Regions from separate parts of the Vibrio sp. 03_296 genome, predicted to be linked through region 3. Evidence: predicted binding sites of a transcription regulator. Region 3 holds the regulator's gene; each other region holds the start of a gene.
The links. The regulator MetJ, encoded in region 3, represses methionine synthesis genes. The targets are predictions, from matches to a motif close to TTAGACNTNTANANGTCTAA.
Positions count from the first base shown of each region.

Region 1: a site for MetJ is predicted at 5,975-5,994, ahead of metH (methionine synthase). Genes of this name have one in related genera too.
Region 2: a site for MetJ is predicted at 2,912-2,931, ahead of metN (methionine ABC transporter ATP-binding protein MetN). Genes of this name have one in related genera too.

Region 1 is NZ_NPKW01000033.1:2,505-10,722, reverse strand. Features, by position in the region: gene CIK04_RS02750 (alanine--glyoxylate aminotransferase family protein) at 1-299, opposite strand, end outside; lysine riboswitch at 515-693, shown strand; gene lysC (lysine-sensitive aspartokinase 3) at 814-2,163, shown strand; gene metH (methionine synthase) at 2,245-5,925, opposite strand; gene CIK04_RS02730 (sodium:proton antiporter) at 6,109-7,443, shown strand; gene CIK04_RS02725 (sensor domain-containing diguanylate cyclase) at 7,486-8,218, opposite strand, start outside.
Region 2 is NZ_NPKW01000029.1:16,166-24,383, reverse strand. Features, by position in the region: gene CIK04_RS02205 (Zn-ribbon-containing protein) at 1-184, shown strand, start outside; gene ilpA (MetQ/NlpA family lipoprotein adhesin IlpA) at 269-1,078, opposite strand; gene CIK04_RS02195 (methionine ABC transporter permease) at 1,114-1,791, opposite strand; gene metN (methionine ABC transporter ATP-binding protein MetN) at 1,781-2,815, opposite strand; gene gmhB (D-glycero-beta-D-manno-heptose 1,7-bisphosphate 7-phosphatase) at 3,014-3,652, shown strand; gene treR (trehalose operon repressor TreR) at 3,691-4,638, shown strand; gene treB (PTS trehalose transporter subunit IIBC) at 4,808-6,232, shown strand; gene treC (alpha,alpha-phosphotrehalase) at 6,299-7,984, shown strand; gene CIK04_RS02165 (YitT family protein) at 8,084-8,218, opposite strand, start outside.
Region 3 is NZ_NPKW01000062.1:13,527-21,744, reverse strand. Features, by position in the region: gene metF (methylenetetrahydrofolate reductase) at 1-12, opposite strand, end outside; gene CIK04_RS07475 (bifunctional aspartate kinase/homoserine dehydrogenase II) at 213-2,624, opposite strand; gene CIK04_RS07470 (O-succinylhomoserine (thiol)-lyase) at 2,624-3,790, opposite strand; gene metJ (met regulon transcriptional regulator MetJ) at 4,001-4,318, shown strand; gene CIK04_RS07460 (malic enzyme-like NAD(P)-binding protein) at 4,405-5,682, opposite strand; gene rpmE (50S ribosomal protein L31) at 5,961-6,182, opposite strand; gene priA (primosomal protein N') at 6,463-8,218, shown strand, end outside.

The DNA.
Region 1 (8,218 bases), on a different contig from region 3:
ATGCGCTCACCAAACACCCCATTGCGGCAGACGATGACTTTATCTCCCGGCTCAATCAGGTTCACAAAGCACGCTTCCATTCCCGCACTACCTGGTGCAGAAACCGCAATGGTAAAATCATTCTCAGTTTGAAAGGCGTATTTAAGCAGTTGCTTGAGCTCATCCATCATCTGAATAAACAACGGATCCAAGTGCCCAACCGTTGGGCGGCTTAGTGCTTGTAGTACTTGCGGGGAAATATCAGACGGTCCTGGCCCCATTAAAATACGACGTGGGGGAATAAAGCTTTGAATTGACATACCGGCTCCTTGCTAAGTGTGAAAAAGGTTAACGGACAGCGTAATCGTTTTAATGCAAATTATGTTTCTCCACACTAAAGCAAACGAGCAACGACAGCAATTAGCCGACAGTCTTAGAGGTCAAACCAGTGTCACAAATTTGTTAATAAAAACTTTCAATCAAGATCGAATTAAGCGTTGACATTGGAGTGTGAAAAACGTTCAATGTTTAAGCTTTTTGCAGAAGAGGAGCACTGCCCAGGCAGATGTTTTGTGGAGCCGCAACTCCAACACAGAACATTCAGGGGGAGTAGTGCCGAGGTAGATCAAAATTGCAGGATTTGATCTGTCGGTTGACTTGGGTTGAGTCCCATCAACTGTCATCAGCTCAGCCTGATGAAGAGCTTCTGAGATGGATTTTCTGATTATTCAAACTGACCTCTCTAAACCGCTCTGCCCCTTTCCTCACCAAAACAAACATCGGATGTTGGATTACCAACGGTTAATATTTTTCGGAAGTCGTGGGAGAAATGCCGTGAGCGCATTGAATGTAGCGAAATTTGGTGGAACAAGTGTTGCAAACTTTGAGGCAATGAGTCGTTGCTCGGCCATTATTGAAAACAATCCAGAGACACGCTTAGTCGTAAGCAGTGCATGCTCTGGCGTCACTAACCTATTGGTAGAGTTAGCCAATGGTGTTCAATCACAAGAAAGACGCGCTGAACTTCTAGCCCAATTGGCTGAAATTCATGATGCGATTCTCAATCAATTGGAAGATGCCACCGAAGCGGCAGCAGAGGTGTATGCGATTCTTGATACCATTACGAGCCTTGCTGAAGCGGCATCCATTCAAGCCAGCAATAAACTCACCGACCACTTGGTCGCGTGTGGCGAGTTGATGTCGACCCATATTCTGGCCCAGTTGATGCGTGAACGCGGTGTCAATGCAGTGCGATTTGATATTCGAGAGGTGCTACGCACAGACGACAACTTTGGCCGCGCAGAGCCGGACGTGGCGAAGATTGCAGAGCTGGCGCAAGAGAAGCTTTTGCCACTTTGCCGCGATTACGTGGTAGTGACTCAAGGCTTCATCGGATCGGATGAGGAAGGCAATACCACCACCTTAGGTCGTGGTGGTAGTGACTACAGTGCGGCCTTGATAGCTGAAGGGTTGAAAGCAACCGGGTTAGAAATCTGGACTGACGTCCCTGGGATTTACACCACGGATCCACGCATCGCAGCGAAAGCCGCGCCAATTCCAGAAATCAGCTTTGCAGAAGCGTCTGAAATGGCGAACTTTGGTGCAAAAATCCTGCACCCTTCAACCCTCGTTCCAGCCCTTCGTCACGACATTCCCGTTTTTGTCGGATCGTCAAAAGAGCCAGAAAAAGGCGGTACTTGGATTCGCCACGAAGCTCAGAGTTCACCGCTTTTCCGTGCATTAGCGCTGCGCTGCAACCAAACCATGGTGACGTTACGCAGTGCGAAGATGTTCCATGCATACGGCTTTCTTGCCAAAGTGTTTGAAATTCTCGCGAAACACAAAATCTCCGTGGATTTGATCACCACATCAGAAATCAGCGTTTCCCTCACTCTAGACAAAACGGACACTTCTGGTGGGGCACCTGAGCTACCACAAGCCGCTCGTCAAGAACTGGAAGAACTGTGTACGGTCGAAGTTGAACACAATCTGTGTTTGGTGGCATTGATTGGTAACCATATGGAAACCAAGGGTTACGCTAAAGAAGTCTTCAGCACCTTAGGGGATTTCAATTTACGTATGATCTGCTACGGGGCAAGTGATCACAATCTTTGCTTCTTAGTCGATGCTCACGACTCTAAGAGCGTGATCCAAAAACTGCATCAAGATCTTTTTGAACGCTAAACATCGTTCTAAGATCACATTGATCCAAAGAGAAAAGGTCACATCGCTGTGACCTTTTCTTTTTCTCAACGCTGGCCAGTATCAGCCATTAATGTTTGGACCAAGCCATTTTTCGGCTTCCAGTAAATCCCAACCTTTACGCTCAGCATAGCTTTCCACTTGGTCTTGCTGAATTTGTGCGATGGCAAAATAACGCGAATCGGGATGAGAAAAATACCATCCTGATACCGAAGCTCCCGGCCACATCGCGTAACTGCTGGTGAGTGACATGCCAATGGTTTCTTCTACGTTAAGCAGTTCCCACAACGGCCCTTTCTCGGTGTGCTCAGGACAGGCAGGGTAACCCGGCGCAGGACGGATCCCCTGGTATTTCTCACGGATCAATTCTTCGTTTGAAAGGTTTTCGTCGGCAGCATAGCCCCAAATCTCTTTACGGACACGTTCATGCAGATACTCTGCAAAAGCTTCCGCTAGACGATCGGCAACCGCTTGAATCATGATCGCGTTGTAGTCATCCCCCTGTGCTTTGAACTGATCTGCGAGTTCACGCTCGTTCACACCACCCGTCACAGCAAAAGCACCGATCCAATCATTTTTGCCACTCTCTTTTGGAGCAACGTAATCTGACAAACAGTAATTCGCCCCTTTGGGTTTCTCCGTCTGTTGACGAAGATTGTGCAGCACTTTCGCTACTTGAGTGCGAGACTCATCGGTATAGACTTCAATATCATCGCCAACGCTTGCCGCTGGGAACAAACCACACATGCCACGCGCCTTGAGTAACCCCTCTCGTTCGATACGGTCTAGCCACTCGTTAGCATCTTCAAATAAACGCTTCGCTTCTTCGCCTACCTCTTCATGATCAAAGATGGTTGGGTATTTGCCCACTAGGGACCACGTGAGGAAAAATGGTGTCCAGTCGATGTATTGGCGCAACGTCGCCACATCAAAGTCGTCAAACACGTGCACACCTGGCTGGCTAGGTACAGGAGGCGTATAGCTTTGCCAATCAATCGCCACCTTGTTCGCACGTGCCGCTTCTAGCGTCACAGGCTTAGTACGCGGCTTCTTGCGATTATGCTGATCGCGAACCAACTCATAATCGGCCTGCAGGCGTTCAACAAAAGCAGGACGCAACTCATCAGAGAGCAACGAGGTACACACGCCGACTGCGCGAGAGGCGTTATTCACGTATACCACCGGATGTGAGTAGTTTTGTTCAATCTTCACCGCGGTGTGCGCCTTGGATGTTGTCGCGCCGCCAATAAGCAAAGGCAAGTCAAAGCCAAGACGCTCCATCTCTTTGGCTACGTGCACCATTTCATCGAGTGATGGGGTAATCAGACCAGAAAGACCGATGATATCGACTTGTTGCTCTTTCGCGACTTTCAAGATCTGCTCACACGGCACCATCACACCAAGATCGATGATCTCGTAGTTGTTACATTGCAGTACTACGCCAACAATGTTTTTGCCGATATCGTGTACATCCCCTTTCACCGTCGCCAATAAGATCTTACCGTTTGAAGAACCTGCTTGTTTTGATGCATTGATGAAGGGCTCCAAGTGAGCCACCGCCTGCTTCATGACGCGTGCTGATTTCACCACTTGTGGTAAGAACATTTTGCCCTCACCAAACAGATCGCCCACCACGTTCATGCCGTCCATCAGAGGACCTTCAATCACCTCCAGTGGTTTGCTGGCGTTTAAGCGCGCTTCTTCGGTGTCCTCGACAATGAACTCGGTGATCCCCTTAACCAAAGCATGCTCAAGACGTTTCTCGACAGGCCAAGTACGCCACTCCAGTGCCGATGCGTCTTCTTGCTTGCCTACGGCATTTTCACGGTACTCTTCGGCAATCTCCAATAAACGTTCAGTGGCATCGTCGCGGCGGTTCAGTACGACATCTTCGACCGCTTCACGTAACCTTTCAGGCACGTTGTCATAAATTTCGAGCTGGCCAGCATTCACGATGCCCATGTCCATCCCGTTCTTAAAGCAGTGGTAAAGGAATACAGCGTGTATCGCTTCACGGACGTAATTGTTGCCGCGGAATGAGAAGGAAACGTTCGATACCCCGCCGGAGATCATCGCATGTGGCAAATCGCGTTTGATGTCTGCCACCGCTTCAATAAAGTCGACCGCGTAGTTGTTGTGTTCATCAATGCCCGTTGCAACGGCGAAAATATTGGGGTCGAAGATAACATCTTCCGGTGGGAAACCGACTTCATCAACCAAAATACGATAGGCTTGGGTGCAGATCTCCAGTTTGCGTTCACGCGTATCCGCTTGGCCGACTTCATCAAATGCCATTACGATCACAGCGGCGCCATAGCGACGAATCAACTTCGCCTGTTCGACAAACTTCTCTTTCCCCTCTTTGAGAGAAATAGAGTTCACGATGCCCTTGCCCTGGATACACTTGAGGCCAGCTTCAATCACTTCCCATTTAGAAGAGTCGACCATGATCGGCACTTTGGAGATTTCAGGTTCAGATGCACATAGGTTAAGGAAACGCACCATGCACGCTTCTGCATCGAGCATCCCTTCATCCATGTTGATGTCGATGATTTGCGCACCGTTTTCCACTTGCTCACGTGCAACGTCCAACGCTTCATCATACAGTTCTTCTTTGATCAAGCGTTTAAAACGCGCAGAGCCAGTAACGTTAGTGCGCTCACCCACGTTAACAAAAAGGGTATCTTTGGCAATCGTCAGCGGCTCTAAGCCAGATAAACGACAGGCGACTGGAATCTCAGGCAAAACACGAGGACTCACTCCTTCCACCGCCATTGCCATATGGCGAATATGTTCTGGCGTGGTACCACAACAACCACCAATCAGGTTGAGAAAACCACTTTGCGCCCACTCTTTGACGTGTTCCGCCATCTCTTCTGGAGAGAGGTCGTACTCACCAAAGGCATTCGGCAGGCCCGCATTCGGGTGAGTGGAAACAAACGTTTCAGAAATTCGAGAAAGCTCTTCAACATAAGGGCGCAATTCGTCGGGTCCAAGCGCACAGTTTAAGCCAAAAGAGATAGGTCGTACGTGACGAAGAGAGTTGTAAAAGGCTTCCGTCGTCTGACCGGAAAGCGTTCGACCTGAGGCATCGGTGATGGTGCCCGAAATCATGACAGGGAGTGCGAAACCTAATTCTTCAAACACCGAATCCACCGCAAACGCACACGCTTTCGCATTCAAGGTATCAAAAATAGTTTCGATAAGGATGAGATCAGAACCACCGCGGATCAGTGCACGAGTCGATTCAGAATAGGCCTCTACCAGCTCATCAAAGCTGACGTTGCGATAGCCCGGGTCGTTTACATCTGGCGAAATGGAACAAGTACGGTTGGTTGGACCAAGCACTCCCGCAACATAGCGCGGTTTCGCGGGATTTTTGGCTGTCCACTCATCCGCGGCTTCACGTGCTAACTTCGCGGCAGCAAAGTTGATCTCTTCGCTCAGGCTTTCCATATCGTAGTCAGCCATCGCGATGGTGGTGGTGTTAAAGGTGTTGGTTTCAAGAATATCAGCACCCGCTTCTAGATAGGCATGATGAATTTCTTTAATCAACTGCGGCTGAGTTAGCACCAGTAAGTCGTTATTGCCTTTTAAATCGCTATGCCAATCAGCAAAACGCTCACCACGATAATCTTGCTCCTGCAACTTGTAGCCTTGGATCATGGTGCCCATACCACCATCAATCAATAAGATTCGCTGCTTCAGTTGTGCTTCAATCTGCGCTCTAATATTACTTCCCACAATACCGCCTCATTCCTTTTTCTAATATCGACATCCTATCACACAATCTTCAGGAGTCTAGACGTCTAAAAATACTAATTTCATTACAGCTCATTTGGACTAATTTACTAGGAAAAAGAGATTGCTATTTGCTCATCAAACGAGGAGAATTTCGTTCACAAATTGTTACAAATAGAGAACTGTATGTCGGTCTACTATACTCTCTGCTTTCTATCCGCTGCAGCAATGCTGATTGCTTTTGTAAACAGCAAGATAGGCAAAATGCAGACTACCATCGCGATTACCGCGGGTTCAATGGTGCTCTCATTACTTATTTTAATTGCTGGTCAGAACAACTGGTTCCACTTAACTGAAATCGCTACACAAACCATGTCGAGCATCGACTTTGAAGATTTCCTCCTCAAAGGTATTTTGGGCTTCTTATTGTTTGCCGGTGGTTTAGGCATCAAACTACCCAATCTTAAAGATCAAAAATGGGAAATTACCGTGTTAGCCTTAGGAGCGACACTTTTCTCTACTTTCTTTATTGGTTTTGCTCTTTATGGCATTTGCCAGCTCATTGGCATTCAGTTTGATCTGATTTACTGCCTGCTTTTCGGTGCACTCATTTCACCGACCGACCCGATAGCCGTTTTAGCCATCGTGAAAAAACTCAAGGCACCGCGTCGAATCTCAACCCAGATTGAAGGTGAATCACTGTTCAATGATGGCTTTGGTCTCGTGATTTTTGTGACCTTGTTTACCATCGCATTTGGCCACGAAACCCCCACGGTAGGCAGCGTTACCATGCTGTTTATCCAGGAAGCGATCGGCGGTATTTTGTATGGTTTCGCGTTGGGGTTACTCTTCCATTATCTTATCTGTGCCACAGATGACCACTCAATGGAGCTACTGCTCACTATTGGCATTCCAACAGCAGGCTATGCTTTTGCAGAAGTGCTCCATGTTTCAGGTCCTTTAGCCATGGTGGTTTCTGGAATAATGATTGGTAACTGGACGCGCTTCATCGGCTTCTCTAAAGAGAGTGAAGATCATCTCGACCATTTCTGGGAGCTCGTTGATGAGTTTCTGAACGGTGTGCTTTTCCTTCTGATTGGTATGTCGATGTTGCTGTTTAAGTTCCACCAAGAGGACTGGATCTTAATGGCGATTGCCATCCCTCTTGTATTAGCAGCTCGCTACCTCAGCGTATTTCTCTCATACATCGGCTTTAATCGCTTTCGTCGCTACAACCCGTGGTCAATTAAAATCCTCACTTGGGGTGGATTGCGCGGTGGTTTAGCCTTAGCGATGGCTCTCTCAATTCCATCGGGTATCTGGGTTATTCCAGATAAGCTCATCGACGTGAAAGAGATTATTCTGGTGATGACCTACGCGGTGGTGGTTTTTTCAATATTGGTTCAGGGCTCAACCATCACTCCAATGATTGAGAAAGCGAAGAAAGCACAAATCGATTTTGAAGAACAAAACAAAGTAGAATCAGAAAGTAAAGTGAATCAACAATCGCTTTCATCATAAATTGAGAAGGGCTGGCAACAGCTCTTTTTTACATTACAGTCCTTACTGGGACACGATTACACAATTCCGACCATGCGCTTTTGCATGATAGAGGCATTCATCAGCCTGTTTCATCAATTGTTCGAGAGGTGTGTTCAGCTCCGACGGCTGCAATGTTGCCACGCCAATGCTAATGGTCATTTGTAACAGTTGCTGTTCATAGTGGACTTGCATGTTTTCCACAACGCTTCGTAATCGATTAGCCACGTCAAATGCTTCCTTTTCGCCTAATCCCGGTAACACAACGGCGAACTCTTCTCCTCCTAAACGACCGATAACATCTATTTCTCGTGTTGAGAGATCAGCCATCTTAACAAGTTCAACAAGAACCAAGTCACCAGCGGCATGACCATAGCTATCGTTGAATTGTTTAAAGTGATCGATATCTAGGATCATGATTGACAGTGGACAGCTCCAACGTTGACACGTTCTGATCGATTTTTCAGCTTGCTCGATAAAACTACGGCGATTAAATGCACCAGTAAGCGGATCGGTCGCCGCCAGATTACGCAACATGGCTTCGAGTTTTTTACGTTCACTGATATCGGTGATCGACATGATGATCATAGGTTTGCCTTCAAAAACCAAGCGACTGAAGGCCATCTCAATCGGAATATCTTTCTTTTCCGGCAGCATGAGTAACAAATCCGCACGGGCAACTTCCTGACTATCTTGTTCGTTAATGGTTTTTTGAATATAACGCTGGAATAACTCCCGGCTGCGCAAAGAGATAAAA
Region 2 (8,218 bases), on a different contig from region 3:
GAAAGTGCCGACCTACTATTACCAATACCGTGTTGGCGGCCATTCGCTAGCCGAAGAGCAAGCGCGAAAATGCCCCAAATGTGGTGGTGAATGGTTACTCGATGAGCCGCTGCACGATATCTTCTATTTCAAATGTGATGACTGCCGTATCGTCTCAAACATCTCTTGGGATCATTTGAAATAGCAAATGGAATCTCAATATGAAAAAGGGTTGGCGCTTTCACGCCAACCCTTTTTTTGTTTTGAACTTCGACTTTTTCTATCGAAATTACCAGCCCTTTACTACGCCGCCTTTGAAGATTTCTTTTGCTGCCGTGTAGACTTCTTCAGTTTGGTACGCTTTAACAAAGTTCTGTACATTTTCGTTTTGAACGTTGTCTTGGCGAGCCACAATCAGGTTCACGTATGGAGATTCTTTGTCTTCAACAAATACGCCATCTTTTTCTGGAGTTAGGTTGATAGAACTCGCGTAAGTGGTGTTGATCACCGATAGCGCCACATCGTCAAGAGAGCGAGGCAGTTGCGCTGCGTCTAATTCAACGATGGTGATGTTCTTTGGATTCTCAACGATGTCACGAACGGTCGCGAGTAGACCCACTTCTGGACGTAGTTTGATCAAACCTTGTTGCTCAAGAAGCAGCAGAGAACGGCCAAGGTTGGTTGGATCGTTTGGTACCGCAATACGCACGCCGTCAGCCAACTCTTCAACCGATTTCACTTGTTTTGAGTAGCCCGCGATAGGGTAAACAAAAGTGTTGCCAGCGATGGTCAGTTTGTAGCCACGGTCTTCCACTTGACGATCTAGGTATGGTTTGTGTTGGAACGCGTTGATATCGATAGAACCGTCATCCAATGCCGCGTTTGGTGTCACGTAGTCAGTGAAAGTGACCAATTCCACGTCAAGGCCGTATTTTTCTTTGGCTACTTTCGCTGCAACTTCCGCAACTTGTGCTTCGGCACCCGCCATAACGCCAACTTTTACTTTGCTCGTGTCAACGGCTTTTTCGCCACAACCTGCTAATACCAATGTTGAGGCTGCGGCAATAATGGTCAGTAAACCTTTGAGGCTAAATTTCATAGTAAATCTCCTTATAATTTTGAATCTTTCAATGCTTATCTGTGGTCTACACGGCGTACGATGGCGTCACCGATAGACTGAATAATTTGTACCAACACAATCAACATCACCACAGTGACCGCCATGATAGTGACATCGTAGCGGTGGAAACCGTAGCGAATCGCCACGTCACCAAGACCGCCACCACCAACGGTGCCCGCCATGGCAGAGTAGCTCACCAAGGTTACCAACGTAATGGTGACGGAGTTAACAATGGTCGGCAATGCTTCAGGAAGCAGTACTTTAGTGATGATTTGTAGTGGTGTTGCGCCCATCGACTGCGCGGCTTCAATCAGCCCAGTCGGAACTTCCAACAGTGCTCCTTCAATGAGGCGTGCAACAAATGGGATAGCACCAATGGTGAGCGGAACAATCGCCGCTGTCGTGCCGATGAACGTGCCGACTAACAGTTTGGTGACGGGAATGATCGCCACCATCAAGACCAAAAATGGCACAGAGCGGCCAATATTGACAATGGCACCAAGTACGCTGTTGAATTTGGTGTTTTCAAGCAAACCACCTTTTTTGGTGGTGTGCAGAATTACGCCCAAAGGAATACCAATCGCAAAACCAACGACGCCGGCAACCGCAACCATATAAAGCGTTTGCCAAGTTGCGCCCAGCAGCAGGTCAGTGTTTAAACTTAGCCATTGAGATAGGTCATTAAAGGACATAACCCAGAACCTCCACTTTTACGTTGTTCTCGCGCAGGTATTCAATCGCTGCGTTATCGTCTTCTTCGTTACCAAACAGCTCTGCGACCATCATGCCAAACTTCACACCGCCGGCGTAGTCGAGATCGGAACTGAGAATGCTGATGTCGATGTTGTATTTACGAGAAATCTGCGACACCAAAGGTGCGTCAACCGTCGCACCGGTAAATTCCAAACGCACTAGAGGATAGCTGCCTTCAACACGCGTTGCTTGCAAGCGTGCCTGGTAATCTTCAGGGATCGACAGATCTAAGGTTGAGCGAATAAAGTTATGAGCTAACTCAGTTTTTGGATGGGCAAAGATTTCTCCCACCGTACCTTTCTCGACCAACTCGCCATCACCAATGATGGCGACTTCGTGACAGATGCTTTTCACGACATCCATCTCGTGAGTAATCAACAAAATGGTGATTTTCAGCTTGCGGTTGATCTCTTTGAGCAACTCCAAAATGGATTGAGTGGTCGCAGGATCCAGCGCGCTGGTGGCTTCATCACACAGCAGTACTTTTGGATCGCTGGCCAGTGCTCGCGCAATCGCCACGCGTTGCTTTTGACCACCACTTAAGTTGGCTGGATAGCTTTCATGCTTGTCGGCCAAACCCACCAACTTGAGCAGCTCCGTTACTTTGCTTTGGATTTGCTCTTTATCTTTTCCGGCTAACTCTAATGGCAGGGCAACGTTGTCAAACACAGTGCGAGAAGAGAGCAAGTTGAAGTGCTGGAAAATCATACCGATATTGCGGCGAGTTTCGCTAAGTTGCTTTTTACTCAGTTGCGTTAAATCAACGCCATCCACCACAATAGAACCACTGCTTGGTGCTTCTAACATATTCACGCAGCGGATCAGCGTGCTTTTCCCTGCACCCGATGACCCGATCACACCAAAAATGGTGCCTTCTGCGATGTGTAAGTTAATGTCTTTCAAGGCATGGATTTCCTTACTGCCTTGATAGAACACTTTATTTACTTGGTTAATTTCAATCATTTCTCAACCTGTGCAGGGACAACAGAATATTATTTTGAGCTCTAGCTCACTTTTTAGATGATGCTATGGCTTTCGTGTTTTTAAGTCAATAGATATTTTTACGTCTAGACGTCTAAACGTTTGTTTGGGGCTAACGGATTTGCTATGAGTTAGGTGATATTCGTATATAGAGGGTGTTTTGACGATGTACCTCACGGCTTGGAAACTCGCAATGTAGCGCTTTTAAGGTATAATCTCGGCTTATATTCCTTTGTGACAGAGACAGATACTTTGGCAAAACCAGCTGTTTTTTTGGATCGTGATGGCGTGATTAACGTTGATCATGGTTACGTTCATGACGAGCACGACTTTGAATACATTGAAGGTGTGTTTGAGGCGACGAAGGCCCTAAAGGATATGGGGTATCTTTTGGTGTTGGTCACCAATCAGTCGGGGATTGCCCGTGGCAAATTTAGCGAAGATCGCTTCCTTTCTCTGACCCAATGGATGGATTGGAATTTCGCGGACAACGGCGTTGAATTTGACGGTATTTATTACTGTCCGCACCATGCAGAACACGGTGTGGGGGATTACAAACAAGATTGTGATTGTCGCAAACCCAAACCTGGGATGTTTATCTCAGCGCGTGATTTCCTCAAAATCGATATGGCTCGCTCGGTGATGGTGGGTGACAAAGCCGAAGATATGATGGCTGCCGAAGCGGCAGGGGTTGCAACTAAGATTTTGGTACGCACTGGTAAACCTGTCACCCCGCAGGGTGAGCAACTGGCAACGGTGGTGCTTGATAGCATCCGCGATGTGCCACTCTATGTAAAAGAACAAGTAAAAGGTCGCTAAGCGGCCTTTTTATTATTGAACGTCTTTCCTGGCCTATTATGAGCAAAAAGCTAACTATTCTCGATATTGCCCGTTTGTCTGGGGTCGGTAAATCGACCGTTTCGCGGGTGCTGACCAATGATCCCAAGGTAAAACCTGAAACCCGAGCGAAAGTAGAACAGGTGATACAAGACTCAGGTTATGTGCCTTCTAAATCTGCTCAATCGATGCGTGGTGGTAGTCAGAAGGTGGTTGGGGTGATTATCTCGCGTCTCGACTCACCCTCAGAAAATCGTGCTGTCGGTAGTATGCTTAATGTGCTGTATCAAGCAGGGTATGATGCGGTGATCATGGAGAGTCAGTTCGATCGCGAGAAGACCAACGAGCACTTAGAAGTGCTGCGTCGTCGTAATGTCGATGGCGTTATTGTGTTTGGCTTTACCGATATCGATCTACAAACCTTAGCCGGTTGGCAAGATCGAGCCGTGGTGATTGCCACGCCTGCGGAAGAGGTTTCCTCTATTAACTACGATAATCAGCGCGTGATTGAGCTGGCGTTAGAACACTTGCAATCTTTATCGCTGAGCCATATCGCTTATATTGGTGTGAATAAAGAAGATAAAACCACGGGCTGGTCGCGTTTAAATGCCTACTTGTCGTGGTGCCAAAAACACGGTGTTGAGGCTCGTTATCAAACTGGCAAACTCAATCATGAGAGTGCCTATCACTTAGTTGATGGGGTGTTGGCGGACAATACTCAAGCGATTGTCTGTGCGAGCGATACCTTGGCATTGGGCGTCATCAAACGACTTCAAGAACTGGGACGCGAAGACGTTTGTGTCACAGGCGTGGGCGGCAATGAGTTGCTCTCTTTTCTTTTTCCAAAGGTGTTCAGTGTCGATCCCGGTTACAAGCAAGCGGGAGAAAAGGCCGCTAAGATGCTGATTTCTCAAATGAATGGTGAGGAAACTATCTCACACATCACTCAAGCACCGATCCAACACTAACCCTTTCATTTTTCTTGTGTTTCCGATCTAGACTGTGATCACTTTCAATTAATGGGACTGTTCCCATTTTGTTTATTTATAAAAGCTGGCAATATTAAATTAAGGAATGGGAATGTTCCCATTGTCTAAAAACTATAATTGAGTAGATCAGAATAGGGTGGACAGAGTTATGAGTAAGATAGCGCGCAAGGACGTCGAACGTCTCATCGAGCTTATCGGAGGAAATGACAACATCGCCAGTGTCAGCCACTGTTTGACACGCCTTCGCTTTGTGTTGAACGACACGTCGGCCGCCGATGTTAAGCAAATCGAAACATTGCCGATGGTTAAAGGATGCTTTACCAACGCGGGTCAATTTCAAGTGGTGATTGGCACGGAAGTTGATGCTGTCTATAAAGTGTTGCTCGAGGTTTCAGGTCAATCGGAAGCGAGCAAAGACGATGCGAAATTGGCGGCTCGTCAAAACATGAATATCATTGAGCGTGGAATCTCCCATCTTGCTGAAATTTTTGTCCCTCTGCTCCCTGCGATCATCACTGGTGGTTTAATCCTTGGCTTCCGTAATGTAATTGGTGACATCAAGATGTTTGATGGCCAGACATTGACGGAGATTAGCCAGTTTTGGGCAACGGTTCACTCCTTTTTATGGTTGATTGGCGAAGCGATTTTCTTCTTCCTACCGGTAGGGGTTTGTTGGTCTACCGTGAAGAAACTTGGCGGAACACCGATTCTGGGCATTACGCTCGGTGTCACACTGGTTTCACCGCAGCTCATGAACGCCTACTTAATTGGTAAACAAGCCCCAGAAGTGTGGGACTTTGGCCTGTTTGTGATTGAAAAGGTCGGCTATCAAGCGCAGGTGATCCCAGCTATGTTGGCTGGTGTCGCGTTGGCTTTCATTGAAACCAACTTAAAGCGCATCGTCCCTTCTTACCTCTACCTCGTGGTGGTGCCGTTTGTCTCGATCATCCTATCCGTTATTCTTGCCCATTCTTTGATTGGTCCGTTTGGCCGTGTTCTGGGTGATGGCGTGGCATTTGCGGCAAAAGCGGCCATGACGGGCGATTTTGCAGTGTTAGGGTCGATGATCTTTGGCTTCTTGTACGCACCACTTGTGATCACCGGTATTCACCATACAACCAACGCCGTGGATTTGCAGTTGATGCAAGAGATGGGGGGGACGCCAATTTGGCCGTTGATTGCGTTGTCAAATATCGCGCAGGCGTCTGCCGTTGTTGGCATCATCATTATCAGTAAAAAACATGGCGAGCGTGACATCTCTGTGCCAGCTGCGATTTCAGCCTATTTAGGTGTGACTGAGCCAGCCATGTACGGCATCAACCTCAAGTACAAGTTCCCTATGTTAAGCGCGATGATTGGTAGTGCTGTAGCGGCCGCAATTTGTGGTAGTGCTGGTGTGATGGCAAATGGTATCGGGGTGGGTGGCCTACCTGGCATTCTCTCAATTCAACCACAATTTTGGGGTGTTTACGCACTGGCGATGCTAACCGCTATTGTGCTGCCAGCAGCCCTCACTTTGGTGTTTTACAAGCGAGCAGAAGCCAAAGGCGAGCTCGAACCGGTAAACGCATAATTTCATCGATTTGGAGTGGCGAATGGCCACTCCGCTTTGTTTCTCTTCGGTAAGTGAGTCTTTACCATGACAACACGCAACACAGATGCCCATTGGTGGAAAACCGCCACTATTTATCAAATTTACCCAAAAAGCTTTTGCGACAGTGGGGCAAAGGGGACGGGAGATATCCAAGGCATCATCTCTAAGTTGGAATACTTGAAGCATCTCGGTATTGATGCAATCTGGCTGACGCCGGTTTACCAATCGCCGATGGTCGATAATGGATACGACATTTCGGATTACTACCAAATTAACCCTCAGTTTGGCACGATGGCGGATTTTGATGAGTTGCTCGAGAAAGCGCATCAGCTCGGAATCCGTCTTATCATGGACATTGTGGTGAACCACACCTCGACCGAGCACGCTTGGTTTCAATCGGCATTGGGTAACAAAAACAGTCCATATCGGGATTACTACATCTGGAAAGACCCGGTCGAAGGAAAGGAGCCGAATAATTGGCAGTCTAAGTTTGGCGGCAGCGCTTGGGCTCTGGATGAACAAACCGGCCAATATTATCTGCACCTTTTTGCCAAAGAGCAGGCCGATCTCAATTGGGAAAATCCTACGGTTCGTGAGGAAGTGAAAAACGTTATTCGTTTTTGGGCGGAAAAAGGCGTTGACGGATTTCGTCTGGACGTCATCAATCTGATTTCGAAGCAACAAGATTTTTGCAATGATGAGATTGGCGACGGGCGTCGTTTTTATACCGATGGACCGCGTGTACACGACTATCTCCAAGAGATCAGTCAAGCTGTTTTCCAAAAGTATGGCAGTGTGACCGTAGGTGAGATGTCGTCGACAACCTTAGAGCATTGTCAGCAGTACTCCTCTCTTGATGGCAAAGAACTTTCCATGGTGTTCAATTTTCATCACCTGAAAGTGGATTATCCAAAGGGTGAAAAATGGACCAGGGCACCATTTGATTTTCTACAACTCAAACAGATCTTTAATCATTGGCAAACGGGCCTGAATGGCAAAGGTTGGGGAGCGCTCTTTTGGTGTAACCATGATCAGCCACGTGTCGTGAGCCGTTTGGGTAACGATCAAGCGTATCGGGTTGAATCTGCAAAGATGTTGGCAGCCTCGGTTCATATGATGCAAGGCACGCCTTATGTTTATCAAGGCGAAGAAATTGGCATGACCAACCCAAGGTATACCGAGATTGAACAGTATCGTGATGTTGAAAGCACCAACATGTATCAGATCATGGTTGAGCAGCAGGGAGTTGACCATAACGAGATGATGGCGATTTTGGCACAAAAGTCTCGTGATAATTCACGCACCCCAATGCAATGGTCAGATGAAAAACACGCAGGATTTACACAAGGAGAACCGTGGTTAGCGGTGGCGAGTAACTACTCGAAGATCAACGCGGAAGCGGCTGTGGCGGATCTCAATTCTGTGTTCTATTTCTATAAACGATTGATTGAACTACGTAAAGAAGTGCCAGTGATCACCCAAGGTGATTATCAAGACTTATTACCCGAGCATCAGAGTGTGTTTGCCTATGCGCGGACCAGTTCGGCTCAGCAACTGGTGTGCATCAATAACTACTACGGGGAAGAGGTGGAGTGTGTATTGCCATTGGGTCTCGACATGCGTAAAGCGAAATGTTTGCTGTCTAATTACCAAAATCGACCGAGTGCCATGGCTTCACATCACCAAGTACTCAAACCTTACGAGACTCGTATTCTCTTGATTGAACGTTAAGTTTGTTGTTCGTTGTAAAGAACGCTAATGGCACGCCCCTAATACGTTCAAAGGCTTTGGAAGTTCCAAAGCCTTTTTTTGTTACATGGGAGAAACAGGTTATTGATAACGAACCGAGTATCGATGCGGCTTATGATTCATTGCGAGTACTAAATTCAACGCAAAAGCGCCGAGAATCGACAGTGCGATCGTGGTCGGGCTGACAAAGAAAAAGGAAGCAAATAGGATGGTTGC
Region 3 (8,218 bases):
CGTGTATCCCATCTTCCTCTCCCTGTGACCCTTCGCCACAAAATAAATCTCAATCCTTAAATCGACGTTTAGACGTCTATATGTCCACAGAATGTATTGAATACGATTTAATGTCAACCTTGTGATTATGAATTTTTCTCAAGTTCATAATGAGCATAGTTCAAGTAGAAGAAAGGGACCGCTTGGGTCCCTATCAAATCATCCGTCTTCTCTTAGAACAAGCCAGCTAAGCGATTGAGATCAGACTGAATTGCGCCAGCAGTCACTTCACGCCCAGCCCCCGGGCCTCGAATCACTAAAGGATTATCACGATACCATTTACTCTCAATGGCAAAGATATTGTCACACGGCAACAAGTTCGCCAAAGCATGCTCTCTTTGTAGCGCTTCAACACTGACACGAGCTTTACCATTTTTTTCTAGACGAGCAACATAGCGTAGCACCTGATCTTGACGCTGCGCCTTAGTTAGACGCTCTTGCAAACGCTCACTCAATAAGTGGGCTTGGTCAAAGAAATCGTCAAGAGACAGCTCTTTAAGCTCTTCAGGCACCAAAGATTCCACTTTCACGTTTTCAGGCTCAATGTCTAGGCCTGATTCGCGAGCCAAGATCACCAGCTTACGCATCACATCTGATCCATCTAAATCGCTGCGAGGATCCGGTTCAGTGAGCCCTTGCTGCCAAGCTAAATCAACCAGCTCTGCAAACGGTACTGAACCATCAAACTGCTGGAACAGCCAAGAGAGCGTGCCAGAGAAGATGCCAGAAAGTGCCACGATTTCATCACCACTTTCGCGTAAATCTCTCACCGTGTGATTAATCGGTAAGCCAGCACCCACAGTTGCGTTATACAACCAATGACGGCCAATTTTGCTGAAGGCATCTTGCACTTGGTAGTAGTAATCGCTGCTCGCTGAGCCCGCAATTTTATTCGCGGAAATGAGGTGCATACCTTGATGGGCAATATCCAAATATTGCGCTGCCAACTCGCGGCTGGCCGTGACATCCAACACCACCACTTCGTCATAGTCTTGGATTGAACTCAATCGTTGTAACCAATTGGCCCCATCATTCGGTACCGAGTCATCATCAAAATGCGCGTGTACTGCTGCGGCATCTAAACCTTGTTCATTGAACAGATAAGTTTGGCTATCCACCACGGCCACCAACTCAAAGTTCATACCATGGCGTTTTTCCAACTCATTTTTCTGCTGCGCAAACAGAGATAACCAACTGGATCCGATATTACCTTTACCACACAGGGCCAATGCCACACGCTTCTGGGCTTGAAATAGTTGGGTATGGATCGCTTTCACCAGTACCGGAATATCGACTCGGCGCATCACCGCAACCAAACTCAATCCTGATTCAGCTTCAGAAATGAATTCCACAGGAGAGTGTTTCAGTTGTTGGTAGAAACCAAAACAATGGCTGGCATTGTTCGTGACTCCAGCCCCGACAGCGGCGACCAGCGAAAAACCCTCTTTCAGCTTGATCTCGGCGGCCAAACCCAACTCTTGCAGATGTGCCAAAGCGCCACCAGCAATTTCTGTGGTATACGCTAAGCGCAGCTTAAATTGATCTTTTTGTGCTTCAAACGCCAATGGTTCCAACTGCGCGCGTTTGAGTGCACGCAATACCTCTTGCTGCTGGCGATCAAAGTCATGACCGGCAGAGAAGTTCAACTGCACTAACATAACATCATCAAGCGAGGTGATAATTTTGGCACCGCGCCCAGACGCCAACACGCGTTCAATACGGGTAGAACCTGACTCAGGCGTGTAACTGCAGCGCAGATTAAGCTCGGTGGCACTTTGTGCCACTGGCTGTAATGTTCGGCTATGTAGGACTGGAGCGGCTAAGCGTGCAAGTTCACTGGCTTCATCCAAACGCAGTAACGGCAGCAAACAAGCGTCACTGACCAAACGAGGGTCGGCGCTGTACACCCCAGCCACATCACTCCAAATCGTCACTCTAGCCACTTCCGCCAGCGCACCAATCACGGTAGCAGAGTAGTCAGAGCCATTGCGCCCTAATAAGACCGTTTCGCCGGCTTGGTTTTGCGCCATAAAGCCGGTGATCACCACACGGCGATGTGAGTGCTGCGCCAACACTTCTTTAATCAGAGGATAAGAACGAGCTCGATCCACTTCAGGTTGGGTGCCTGTTTCAGCCCGTAAAAACGCACGCGCGTCCTGAGCCACCGCAGCCAGATCATGTTGGTTCAACAACGCAGCCAGTAGACGCGACGACCACACTTCTCCATGGCCTAAGATCGCTGCTTTTTGCGCGGTTGTGAGTGGTGCGGAGAGCTCGGCCAACGTGCTGAACTCATCAGCAAGTTGATCAAGCAGCTCGCTACGCTGGTTCGGCGCGATCAGTGCTTCCACCAAGCCGGTTTGATATTGGCGCAAAGCTTGCAATGCTTCGTGAGCCAAACGGCCGTCCTTCTCCAGCGCCTCACTAAATTCAATTAAGCGGTTGGTGGTTTTGCCCGCTGCCGACACCACCACTAAATCGTTGTCACCCGAGTACTCTTTGAGGATGTTCACCACACGACGATAGCAATCCGGATCCGCAAGGCTGCTTCCACCAAATTTGTGCAGTTGTCGAACTTGACTCATTAACAGCTCTCCTTCGCTTGTTGAAAGGCCTGCTTGAGGTCGGCAATCAGATCTTGCGCATCTTCCAGCCCCACGGATAAACGCAATAACTGTTGCGTGACGCCTGCTTCTGCGAGCGCTTCCTCTCCCATCGCACGATGAGTCATGGAAGCAGGATGACAAACCAAACTTTCGACACCACCAAGTGACTCCGCTAATGAAAATAAATCTAGCGCTTTCACAAACACTTTCAATTGCTCGAAGCTGCCAGCAAATTCAAAGCTCAACATCGAGCCAAAGCCCGATTGCTGCTTTTTAGCAACCTCATGGCCGGGATGCGCTGGCAAACTCGGGTGATAAATGGTGCCGACTAACTCTTGAGTTTGCAGATAAGAGAGGATTTGTTGCGAACTTTCTTCATGCACGCGCATACGTGCCCCCAAGGTGCGGATGCCACGCAGCGTCATATAGCTGTCAAATGGCGTGCCGGTTGCACCAAGGCAGTTCCCCCACCATGCTAGCTCTGTTGCGTGCTCTTCGGTTTTGGTGATCACCACACCGCCAATCACATCAGAATGCCCATTGATGTACTTGGTTGTCGAGTGAATCACAAAGTCAGCCCCCAGCTCCAAAGGCTTTTGGTACACTGGTGTCAAAAAGGTGTTATCGACCGCCACCAACGCACCCACTTTATGGGCTTTCTCACACACTTCCGCGATGTCCACCACACGCACGAGCGGGTTGGAAGGTGTTTCAAGCAACACCAGCTTAGGGTTAAGCGCTAACGCCGCATCCAGTGCAGCACTGTCGGATTGGTCGACAAAGCGGACTTTAAAATCCCCTTTCTTCGCTCGAGTATTGAAAAGACGGTAGGTACCGCCATAACAATCATGAGGGGCTACAATAAGATCGTCAGGACTTAAAAAAGCAGAAACCCACAAGTTGAGTGCCGATGTCCCGCAGTTTGTAACCACCGCGCCTTTACCAGACTCAAGCTCAAACAACGCTTGCTCTAGTAGGCCACGATTGGGGTTGCCTGAGCGGGTATAGTCGTATTTAGGCACTTCACCAAAGGCAGAGAAACCATAGTTCGTCGACAAATAGATCGGTGGCACAACGGCACGGTATTGAGTATCGGATTCGATGCCCGTTCTAACGGCAATCGTAGCTGGCTTGTGGTGACTCATGATGTTTCCTTTCTGCGAAGATGAATTCTTAATAAGAATGCGCTACTGTTATCGGACGCCTTCCTCTCCATTAATAGTTGTCACTTTAACCATCAAAATTTAAGACGTCAACACTTCTAGACGTCTATATGTCTTTGCTTATGGCGGTAAATCCAGCTAAAATCTCCGCTTACAATTTTTATTAACCGATTATTACTCTGAAGGTGCGCAATGGCTGACTGGAATGGCGAATACATAAGTCCATACGCAGAGCATGGAAAGAAAAGCGAGCAAGTAAAAAAAATTACCGTTTCTATCCCGCTTAAAGTACTAAAAGTTCTGACGGATGAACGTACTCGTCGTCAAATTAACAACCTACGCCACGCAACAAATAGTGAGTTGTTGTGTGAGGCATTCCTGCATGCGTACACAGGCCAGCCACTGCCGACGGATGAAGATCTCAGAAAGGATCGCCCGGATGATATCCCAACAGAAGCCAAAGAATTAATGACGGCGATGGGTATCGAATTTGAAGCGTATGACGACTAAACCTCGTTAGCTTTACCACACCGGGGGAAAGTGGTATCTGATCAAAAACGGGACGCTTAAAGCGTCCCGTTTGTTTAGGCTATGATTTACTCGGCCATGTAGTTTTCTGGCATTGGAATACGAGCAACACCGGTATCAACGGCCGCCTGAGCAACGGCTTTCGCCACGCGAGGCAACAAACGTGAATCCATTGGTTTTGGAATAATGTATTGCGGACCAAAGCTCAGCGATTCAACACCTGCCGCTTTCAATACCGCTTCTGGCACTGGCTCTTTCGCCAATTGACGAATCGCTTCAACCGCTGCCAACTTCATTTCATCATTGATTTCACTCGCACGAACATCCAGTGCACCACGGAAAATGAATGGGAAGCACAACACGTTGTTCACTTGGTTTGGATAGTCGCTGCGTCCTGTACCCATAATAAGATCGCTGCGCACTTCATGCGCCAACTCTGGCTTGATCTCTGGATCAGGGTTTGAACACGCAAACACAACCGGTTTATCCGCCATCAGCTTCAGCGCTTCTGCTGGCATTAGGTTTGGACCAGACACGCCAAGGAAGAGATCCGCACCGCTGATCACATCTTCTAGTGTGCGCTTGTCTGTATTGTTGGCAAACAGTTGCTTGTATTCGTTGAGATCATCACGACGTGTGTGAATCACACCTTTACGATCCAGCATGTAGATCTTTTCACGCATCGCGCCACATTTGATCAACAGCTCCATACACGCCACCGCAGCAGCCCCAGCGCCAAGACAAACGATAATACACTCGTTCAACTTTTTACCCTGCAACTCAATCGCATTCAGCATACCAGCGGCAGTCACGATCGCCGTACCGTGTTGGTCATCATGGAAGACGGGTACATCGCAACGCTCAATCAGACGTTTTTCAATTTCAAAACAATCCGGGGCTTTGATGTCTTCTAGGTTGATACCACCAAAGGTATCTGCAATGTTCGCTACCGTATCCACAAATTCGTCGATGGTGCGATGCTTCACTTCGATATCGATAGAATCAAGACCAGCAAAACGCTTAAACAGCAGCGCCTTCCCTTCCATTACTGGCTTTGATGCCAAAGGACCTAAATTACCTAGGCCCAAAATAGCCGTACCGTTAGAGATAACGGCCACCATATTTCCCTTTGAGGTGTACTTGTAAACGTTGTCTGGGTTTTGTGCGATTTCGCGAACCGGCTCTGCGACACCTGGACTGTAAGCTAAAGCAAGATCTTTAGCGGTTTCCGCAGGTTTGGTTAGAGCGACGGCAATTTTACCCGCCGTTGGCAAAGCATGATAATCAAGAGCTTGTTGGCGAAGTACTTCTTCAGGGGTCATTTGCTGGCTATTGTCATCGGACATAAATGGTTATTCTCTTTTTGCGTGTACGGTAAAGGGGGGAACACTTTAGCTTGAACAAAAACTCTGCCTTTTTGTTCAATTTAGAGAGAAATTCTAATTGATATAAGTCAATCTTCCTAGCCAAGATTGCGAGGCAAATCTATAAAAATTGTGAATAAGATAGAAGTAAGACCAGATGGCATAAGGGAGGGAGCTTGAGAGAAAGCGTCACCTAGACGCTGAATGCAAAAAAGGCCGCATAAGCGACCTTTTTTCTCAAACAGCAATAGCTAACGCTATTATTTCTTACCGCTTGATAGAGCACCGAAACGCTTGTTGAAGCGATCAACACGGCCGCCTGTATCAACGATACGTTGCTTACCAGTGTAGAATGGGTGGCACTTGTCACATACGTCTAGGTGGATAGATTCTTTATCTAGAGTAGAGTTGAAAACGAAAGAGTTGCCGCAAGAACAAGTTGCGTTTACTGCTTTGTATTCTGGATGGATACCAGCTTTCATGGGATAACCTCAAATAGTAGGCCGTGTCGCTATACGAGTCTTTGCCGCACACCACACGCAGTTAAAAATAAAACTCAGATACCGCTAAAATAGAATTAAAGCCATATCTTAAGGCGCGATATAGTAATGAATCGTCTCTTTCGAATCAACCTATTTCCGCGATTTTCCGCTAGTTTTTTATACAGTTTTCCTCTCTCTGTTCGAGCATGCCCTTTTCTCGTATTTCTACCTCGCTTCCATTAGACTGTAAGTCATTATTTTTGCCATGAAACACCACGTTATGCGTCCATCCATTGCTCGTGTTGCGCTGCCAGTGCCACTCGATAAACAATTTGATTATCTCGTTCCTGGACACCTTTTTCCGATCATTGGTGGTCGCGTGAGTGTGCCGTTTGGACGACAAACCTTGATTGGCATTGTCACCGCTTTAGTTCAAGAATCAGACTTTCCACGCGAGCAACTTAAACCCCTTAAAGCGGTGTTGGATCATCGTTCTATTTGGCCCGATTCCGTCTACAGTTTATTACTTTGGTGTAGCCAGTTTTACCAATATCCCCTTGGTGAAACACTGCATAACGCCCTCCCTGCAGCACTAAGAAAAGGTAAAGCGGCTGACTTTGCGACTCTACAAGAATGGCAGTTGACCGAGTTAGGCAAAAACCAGTTGATGCAAGGGCTAAACAGTCGCGCGATAAAGCAAGCGAAAGTATTGAATATGCTTGCTAATGGCCCTCTGCCTCACCAGGCCTTTCTAGATGAGGAAGTGGCATCCACAACCTTACGCACCTTGGAAGAAAAAGGCTGGATCACCTGTGAAGAAAAAACGCCACAGTTAACTCGTTGGGGGAATCCGATTGAACATCCCGTCGATAAGCCGAAACTCAACCAAGAGCAAGCCATTGCCATTGCCACCGTAAACAGCCAGACAGACTTTGGCTGTTATTTGTTGGAAGGGGTCACAGGCTCAGGCAAAACCGAAGTTTATCTCAACTTGATCAAACCCATTTTGGAACAAGGTAAACAGGCCCTGGTGTTGGTCCCTGAAATTGGTTTAACACCACAAACCATCAATCGTTTTCGTCAACGGTTTGATGTGCCAGTCGCCGTCATCCATTCTGGTCTTAATGATACTGAACGTCTCAACGCTTGGCTTTCCGCACGAGACAAAGCGGCGGGCATTGTCATTGGTACACGCTCTGCACTACTGATCCCATTTGCCCAGCTAGGGATCATCATTGTCGATGAAGAGCACGACGCTTCATACAAACAACAAGATAGCCTGCGTTACCATGCTCGCGATGTGGCTGTGATGCGAGCGGCAAAAGAAGGCATTCCAATTGTTCTCGGTTCAGCCACGCCCGCGTTAGAAACCTTACACAACGCACTTACGGGCAAATATCATCATCTCTCGCTGACCCAACGAGCAGGAATGGCCGTGCCAACCACCAATAAAGTGCTGGATGTCAAAGGGCTCTATCTGGAAAGTGGCCTCTCAGCGCCACTCATTGCTGAAATGCGTCGTCATTTAAAAGCGGGCAATCAGGTGATGCTATTTCTCAATCGTCGAGGCTTCTCCCCTGCGTTAATGTGCCATGAATGTGGTTGGATTGCCGAGTGCAAACGCTGCGATGCCTATTACACTTATCACCAGTACAGCAATGAAATCCGCTGTCACCACTGTGGCTCTCAACAACCTATTATTCACCAGTGCCAAGGTTGTGGCTCTACACAACTGGTGACAGTTGGTGTCGGCACTGAGCAACTGGAAAACCAGTTGACGACCCTGTTTCCTGACTACAAAGCAATTCGCATCGACCGCGATAGCACACGACGCAAAGGTAGCCTCGAAAGCGCTTTAGAAGCCATTCGCAAAGGGGAATACCAAATTTTAATTGGCACGCAAATGCTGGCTAAAGGCCATCATTTCCCAGACGTGACGTTAGTGGCACTATTGGATGTTGATGGGTCATTATACAGCAGTGACTTCCGAGCGTCCGAGCGATTGGCTCAGTTGTTTATTCAAGTCGCGGGACGAG